Regions from separate parts of the Leisingera sp. ABM4_060 genome, predicted to be linked through region 3. Evidence: riboswitches for the same ligand, from Rfam matches in the RefSeq annotation. Region 3 holds a riboswitch; each other region holds the start of a gene.
What was found. Region 3 has a riboswitch for cobalamin ahead of ACXAEH_RS17840 (aromatic ring-hydroxylating oxygenase subunit alpha). Riboswitches for the same ligand answer to the same signal wherever they lie in the genome.
Positions count from the first base shown of each region.

Region 1: another riboswitch for cobalamin. It lies ahead of ACXAEH_RS09525 (DUF1636 family protein); the one in region 3 lies ahead of ACXAEH_RS17840 (aromatic ring-hydroxylating oxygenase subunit alpha).
Region 2: another riboswitch for cobalamin. It lies ahead of ACXAEH_RS17215 (DUF4198 domain-containing protein); the one in region 3 lies ahead of ACXAEH_RS17840 (aromatic ring-hydroxylating oxygenase subunit alpha).

Region 1 is NZ_JBSWTX010000001.1:1,915,606-1,917,861, reverse strand. Features, by position in the region: gene cobW (cobalamin biosynthesis protein CobW) at 1-730, opposite strand, end outside; gene ACXAEH_RS09525 (DUF1636 family protein) at 733-1,143, opposite strand; cobalamin riboswitch at 1,242-1,449, opposite strand; gene cobO (cob(I)yrinic acid a,c-diamide adenosyltransferase) at 1,500-2,135, shown strand.
Region 2 is NZ_JBSWTX010000001.1:3,561,211-3,563,466, reverse strand. Features, by position in the region: gene cbiM (cobalt transporter CbiM) at 1-305, opposite strand, end outside; gene ACXAEH_RS17215 (DUF4198 domain-containing protein) at 316-1,101, opposite strand; cobalamin riboswitch at 1,245-1,459, opposite strand; gene ACXAEH_RS17210 (HlyD family type I secretion periplasmic adaptor subunit) at 1,828-2,256, opposite strand, start outside.
Region 3 is NZ_JBSWTX010000001.1:3,700,380-3,702,635, forward strand. Features, by position in the region: gene ACXAEH_RS17830 (TetR/AcrR family transcriptional regulator) at 1-95, opposite strand, end outside; gene ACXAEH_RS17835 (dihydrofolate reductase family protein) at 99-635, opposite strand; cobalamin riboswitch at 907-1,105, shown strand; gene ACXAEH_RS17840 (aromatic ring-hydroxylating oxygenase subunit alpha) at 1,214-2,256, shown strand, end outside.

The DNA.
Region 1 (2,256 bases), 1.8 Mb from region 3:
CGTCGTGGTGGCTGGGGCGGGCGTCGAGATCATCTTCCGCAGCCGCTTCCAGGCCCAGGATGATGCGCGGGTCGATGACGCCTTCGCTCATCGGCAGGATCGGCAGCTTGCGCGGCGCTTCCGCCTCGATCACCGCGCGGGCCTTCTCGACGCCTGCGTCGCCGGCCAGATCGGCCTTGGACAGCAGCACGATGTCAGCGCAGGAGATCTGGTCTTCGAACACCTCGGAGAGCGGGGTTTCGTGGTCGATGCTGTCATCCGCCTCGCGCTGGGCGGCAACTGCATCCAGGTCGGGGGCAAATTGGCCCTTGGCGACGGCCTCGGCATCGGCCAGGGCGATCACGCCGTCGACAGTAATGCGGGAGCGGATCGCGGGCCAGTCAAAGGCCTTCAGCAGCGGCTTGGGCAGGGCCAGGCCGGAGGTTTCGATCACGATGTGATCGGGCTTCTCCGGCAGGTCCATCAGCTGTTCGATGGTGGGGATGAAATCATCGGCGACGGTGCAGCAGATGCAGCCGTTTGCCAGCTCCATGATGTTTTCCGCCGGGCAATTGTCATCGGCGCAGGACTTCAGGATGTCGCCGTCGACGCCGGCGGTGCCGAACTCGTTCACCACAACCGCCAGGCGCTTGCCTTGCGGGTTCTGCATCAGGTGGCGGATCAGGGTGGTCTTGCCTGCACCCAGGAAGCCGGTGATGACGGTGACGGGGATCTTGTTGAGATCGCTCATGATTACTCCTCGGAAGGGAAGGCGGCCGGCGGGATGCGGGCAACGGATTGTTTGCGGAATGCGGTGGGGCGCTCGCGCCAGGGCACCAGGCCGTCGGCGGTGGCGGCATAGGCGGCAGTGCCTGCCAGGATCTCTGGGATATGCTCCTCCGGGTCCATGTCGCCGTAGACATAGCTCCAGCGTTCCTCGCCGCCGGTCAGCAGCACGGTGCAGCTGCGCGAGCAGGCTGACAGGCATTTGACACCGCGCAAGGTAACGCCCTCGGGCATGCCGGCCTCTTTCAGGGCGTCATGCAGCAAGGTGCCGGGGCGGGTCGCCTCGGGGTCGGCGCCTTCGTTGCGGCAAGTGAGGCACACGGTCAGGGTGACCGGTCCCGGTTTGCTGGCAGCTTGATCCGCCATATCGTCAGCCATCGGCGCGCCTCCTGTCGCGGCAGGGCATGCGGGATGGCCGAAAAGGAACTGTCTCGTGCCAGCCCCTCACCCGGTCGCAGAACACCCCGTCTGCCCGTTGATCTCTCCTCTTGCTGGCAGGTCTCCCGGCTTGCGGATGCCAAGGCACGGGGGCCTTGCCGGCCATCCTGCCTTCCCGGGGGTGATCTCCCAGTGGCATGGCGGCCTCATCCGGTCACGGTCGCGGGGGCGGCTGTGCTTGAGCCTTGCGGCCTTCACATTCCCTCTTCGCCTGTTTTCACAGGAACCAGCGGAACCCCCTTGCGCTATGGCAGGCTTCTTTGTCAAGACATGGGGTCAAACAGCTGGAGCACACCATGAGCGAAAAGTCTGAAACCGTCATTTCAGAGGAAGAAGCCGCCCGCCACGCCTCGAAGATGGCCAAGAAGAAGGCCGCGCGCGACCGGATGATGAAGACCAAGGAGGGCGAGAAGGGCCTGATCATCGTCCATACCGGACCGGGCAAGGGGAAATCGTCTTCTGGTTTCGGCATGATCATGCGCTGCATTGCGCATGGGATGCCCTCTGCCGTGGTGCAGTTCATCAAGGGCGCCTGGCAGACCGGCGAGCGTACCCTGATCGAGGAGAACTTCAGCGATCTCTGCCAGTTCTACGCGATGGGCGAAGGCTTTACCTGGGAGACCCAGGACAAGGCGCGGGACATCGCTGCTGCGCAGAAGGGCTGGGAGAAGGCCAAGGAGATGATCCTGGACGAGCGTAACACCATGGTGCTGCTGGATGAGATCAACATTGCGCTGCGCTATGAGTATCTGGACCTGGAAGAGGTGCTGGAGTTCCTGGTGGAGCAGAAACCGCCGATGACCCATGTGGTGCTGACGGGGCGCAACGCCAAGGAGGAGCTGATCGAGATCGCCGATCTGGTGACCGAGATGGGGCAGATCAAGCACCCGTTCCGCGCCGGGGTGAAGGCGCAAAAGGGTGTGGAGTTTTAATCTCTTACAGGCGGCAAAAGGCGGCAAATCCGATCGGGCCTGAGGTTTTGCGCTTTGCTTTGCAAATCGCCGGGGGCGGGGGCGCTGCCTGCGGCAGCGCCCCCGCCCGGCCCAATGCTTT
Region 2 (2,256 bases), 140 kb from region 3:
ACGCCCAGGACGGTCAGCCCGCCAAAACCAAAGAACACCGCTTGCAGCAACAACCCGACAAACAGCGCCGGGAAGGCGGCCCACCCCAGCACCAGCCCGGCCAGCCCGTTCAGGATCAGGTGAACCGAACTGGGCCCGATCGGGACATGGATCAGCGAGGCCACAAAGAAACTGGCGGATAGCACCCCCGCCGCCGGAATACGCTCCAGCGGCAGGCTGCGCAGACCCATGGCAATACCGCCGACGGCGGCAACCGCGCCGCCGATCACAACCGGGTTAGACAGTGCGCCGTCTACGATATGCATCGGTCTGCTTTCACTTCAGCTCTTCAGCGTGGATCCACAGCACCGCATCCTGGCTGAGTTCCTTGCCGTCGTGCTCGGTCGCCGGACCGGAACCCAGAGCTGCAAAGCCCCAGTAGCCGGCTTTCGGAATGCCAAAGGAGAACACGCCGTTCTGGTCGGCGATGGCCACAATCGCACCGCCCGGCATCTCACCCACGGTCGGGCTGGTGGTGGAGAACTTCTCGAGATCCGGCTCGGCGGCCATGAATTCGATTTCAATCTCGGCACCCGGAACCGGCTTGCCGTCGGCCAGAACCTGGCCCGAGAAGGTGGAGCCCACGATGACGTTGTAGGGCTTGTTCAGCGGCAGGATTTCGGTGGCCAGGCCAACCGGCTGATCCCAGTCGGTGGGCAGTGTGTTGCGGTTCAGCACAACCTTGGCGATCTGCTGGATGTAGATGTCCTCGCTTTCCTCGTAATAAGGCGCAGGCACAGTCACCACCACATAATCGCCCGAGCGTTTCACCGGCACCGAGGCCTTGTAAGCTGAGGCTTCGTTCTCGACGCCCTTGAAGGTGGCGGGCTCCAGGCGGTCCGCCAGGTCGGTCTTTTCGCCCTTGTGGATCATGAAGAATTCTTCGGGCTTGCCCATGTCCATCGCATGGCCGTTCGCCATCGGGTGCCAGAACACCAGCCCCATCGGCACGTCGCCGGGCTTCTCGATCAGCGCGTTTTCGGTGTAGTTCAGCTGGAAATGCGCCGATGCGGTAACCGGCAGGGAAACGGCCAGGGCTGCGGCCAGGTAGTTCAGTTTCATTTCGTCCTCATTCGACGACGCAGGCACACCTGCAATCAGGAATGAACAACGGGGAGTAGCGGCACGGAATTGTCGAAACAACGCCCGGGCCAGACGCGCACCCCGGCGTCCGGTGGATAAGAGTTGAGCCCCCGCAAGCGGAGCCTCGGTCCTCGTGTCCGGCAGGTCTCCTGACTCGCGGGTCCTGGTTCGGCTGGCCTTCCCGGGAGACTTCCCAGTGGCATGTTCAGCGTCACTCACCGCTCACAGTTGCGGGGGCAGTCACGGATTTGGTCCCTTTTGGGTACGCCTCACCGTGTTCCCTATTTCTTCCGCTGCGCATTGAAACACTCGCGGAACCGGTCACTTTGGCTGAATGGCAAAACGGAATATGCGAGTCAAGCGTCTCGTCCATTGCCCGCTTGCCGTTGAACGCTTGAGGACTTGATCCCGGCTCCCGGCTAGGGGGACGGGTTTGCACAAAAGAAGCCGCGCGTCACGGAACTGAAAAGGCCTGCACCGAACTGTTGCGCCACAAGCTGCGCGGGAGGCCCGGAAATTACGGCGAAGCCTTCTGGTTAAGCCTGACGGGAGGAGCCGGCAGGCCATCCCGCCACAGTTCCGTTCTTGCCCGCGCTTCTAAAACGCTTCCAACTCTTAAACGGTCTTACTGCGGGAAGCGCCCTTTGAGGTGGTAGCAGGCTGGATTGCCGCGGTATCCTCCCTGTTCTCCTCCAGGCCGTATGATCAGCGCTCCCGGAAGGCGCGCCCGATCGGTTCGGTAATGGGAGAAACCACGTAGTCAAGAACGGTTCGCTCGCCAGTCCGGATCGCCGCGTTGACTTCCATGCCGGCAGTCAGCCGGCGGCTCAAGGAAACTTCTGAGGTATTTTCATCCGCAAAAGAAATCCGGACCTCGAAGTACGCCTCTTTGCGGTCATTGAGGCGCGAGTTTGGTGAGATTTCGAACACCTCGCCTGCCTGGACCCCGTACTGCCTGGAATCAAAGGTCGTCGACTTTAATTCAACCGGGTCGCCCACTGCCACGTGGCCGATGTCCTCCGGCCGGATTTCGACCTCGGCGATCAGGCGGTCCTGAGTAGGCAGAATCTCGGCAATCGGCTCACCCGGGGCAACAACCTCGCCAGGCCCGGTGAAATGCAGCTTTTGAACAAT
Region 3 (2,256 bases):
CCGCCTTCGTCGAGCAGTTGCAGGGCCTGGTTCAGCACATCATCCTTGCTGAGGGTCCGGCTGCCTCTGGGCGGGCGCCCTTTGCGCGGGGGCATGGGTCAGGCCGCCCGGAACGTGGTCTGGACCATGCCGGTGGGCAGTGTGCGGGAGCTTGCCACCTGGAGGTCGATGTCACGGTCGAGGCTGCCGAACAGCGGGATGCCGCTGCCGATCAGGATCGGGACCGTTGTGATGGTCAGATCCGCGATCAGCCCTTGCCGCAGGAAGGACTGCACCATCCGGCCGCCGTCGATATAGGCGCGTTTCCAGCCCTCTTCCTGCAGTTCCTGCATAAGGTCTGCGGGTGCAGCGGTGCTGAGGCGTACCTTGTCCTTCAGTTCCTCGGGAATGTCCTGTTCGGTCAGGCTGCTGCTGAGCACCACAACCGGTTTGGCGTAGGGCCATGCATCAAACCCCAGCAGGGTGCGGAATGATCCTGTTCCCATGACCAGCCCGTCGACGCTGTCCATGAAGGCCGCAAAACCGCCATCGTCATCGTCGGCAACAGGCTGTTTGTAAAGCCAATCCAGCGAGTGGTCCTGGCGGGCCACAAAGCCGTCGAGGCTGGTGGCGATGAAAACGTGGCCGGTGGTCATCTGGTTCTCCTGAGTCGCAATTAATTATACGATATATAGTTAATCGTGGTTCCAGTTCCAAGTGACCGGCGCATTTTCGGGTGTCCGCGAATCAATTCGCGGCAGCGGGCAACGGGTAAACGCATGAAAGATAAGCGCTTGCCGCAAACAGGCTGGCGAGTGCCGGTTTGAGATTCTGGACAACCCTGTGCGGTTTAGAGCGGCAAACATGCATGTCTTTTTCCGGTTTCGGCGGGTCGGATTTGTTTTCGCCGACCGGCCCGTGATCGGGCATTTTCCATCTCAGCAAGGTGCCGCCTTTCGGGGCGGAGAATTGGGAAGCTGGTGAAACTCCGGCACTGCCCCCGCAACGGTGACCCCGGGTCAGGCCTGGCAAAGACCACTGAGGCGCATGCCTCGGGAAGGTGCCAGGCTCCGCCGCCACGCGGCCCCGGGACAGTCCGGAAACCAGCCTTGCCATGAAAACACGTCAACCGCGGGCGGCGGTCGGGCGGTTGCGGGCGCGTGGCCTGCAATCTCTCTTCCCATGCCTGCACCCAGCCAAGACGCCGCGGGGATGCGGCAAAGGAGAGAAGCAGATGCTTCAGGACAGCGAAATTCTGGCCAAGCTGATGGGCCGGCAGAAAAACTATTCCCTGGAACAGGCGTTCTATACCGATCCGGGGGTTCTGGATCTGGACATGCGCCAGATCTTCTACCGCGAGTGGCTGTTTGCCATTCCGGCCTGCGAGATCCCGAAGGCGGGCAATTACGTGACCCATCAGGTGGGGTCCTACAATGTCATCATCGTGCGCGGCACCGATGGCGAAGTGCGCGCCTTCCACAATGCCTGCCGCCACCGCGGCTCGGTTGTGTGCAAGGCCAAGAAAGGCAATTCGCCCAAGCTGGTTTGCCCCTACCACCAGTGGACCTATGAGCTGGACGGCTCGCTGTTGTGGGCGCGTGACATGGGGCCGGACTTCGATGCCTCCAAGCATGGCCTGAAACCGGTGCACTGCCGTGATCTGGCGGGGCTGATCTATATCTGTCTGGCCGATGAGGCGCCGGATTTCGATGCTTTTGCCGCTGTGGCGCGTCCGTATCTGGAACCGCATGACCTGGGTAACGCCAAGGTGGCCTATGAAAGCTCGATCATCGAGAACGGCAACTGGAAGCTGGTCTGGGAGAACAACCGCGAGTGCTATCACTGCGGCGGCAACCACCCGTCGCTGTGCCGCACCTTCCCGGAAGACCCGTCGGTGACCGGCATCGAAGGCGGCGAGACACCGGCGCACTTGCAAACGCATTTCGACCGGATCGAGGCGGCGGGCGTCCCGTCCGCCTTTACCATCGACGAACGCGGTCAGCACCGGCTGGCGCGGATGCCGCTGAACGAGGGCGCCGAGAGCTATACCCTGGACGGCAAGGCGGCGGTAACGAAGAAGCTGGGCCGGGTGCCGTTCGCCGATGCGGGCACATTGCTGAAATTCCACTACCCGACCACCTGGAACCACTTCCTGCCGGATCATTCCATCGTGTTCCGGGTGACCCCGATCAGTCCCACCGAAACCGAAGTCACCACCAAATGGCTGGTGCACAAGGATGCGGTTGAGGGGCAGGACTATGATCTGAAACGCTTGAC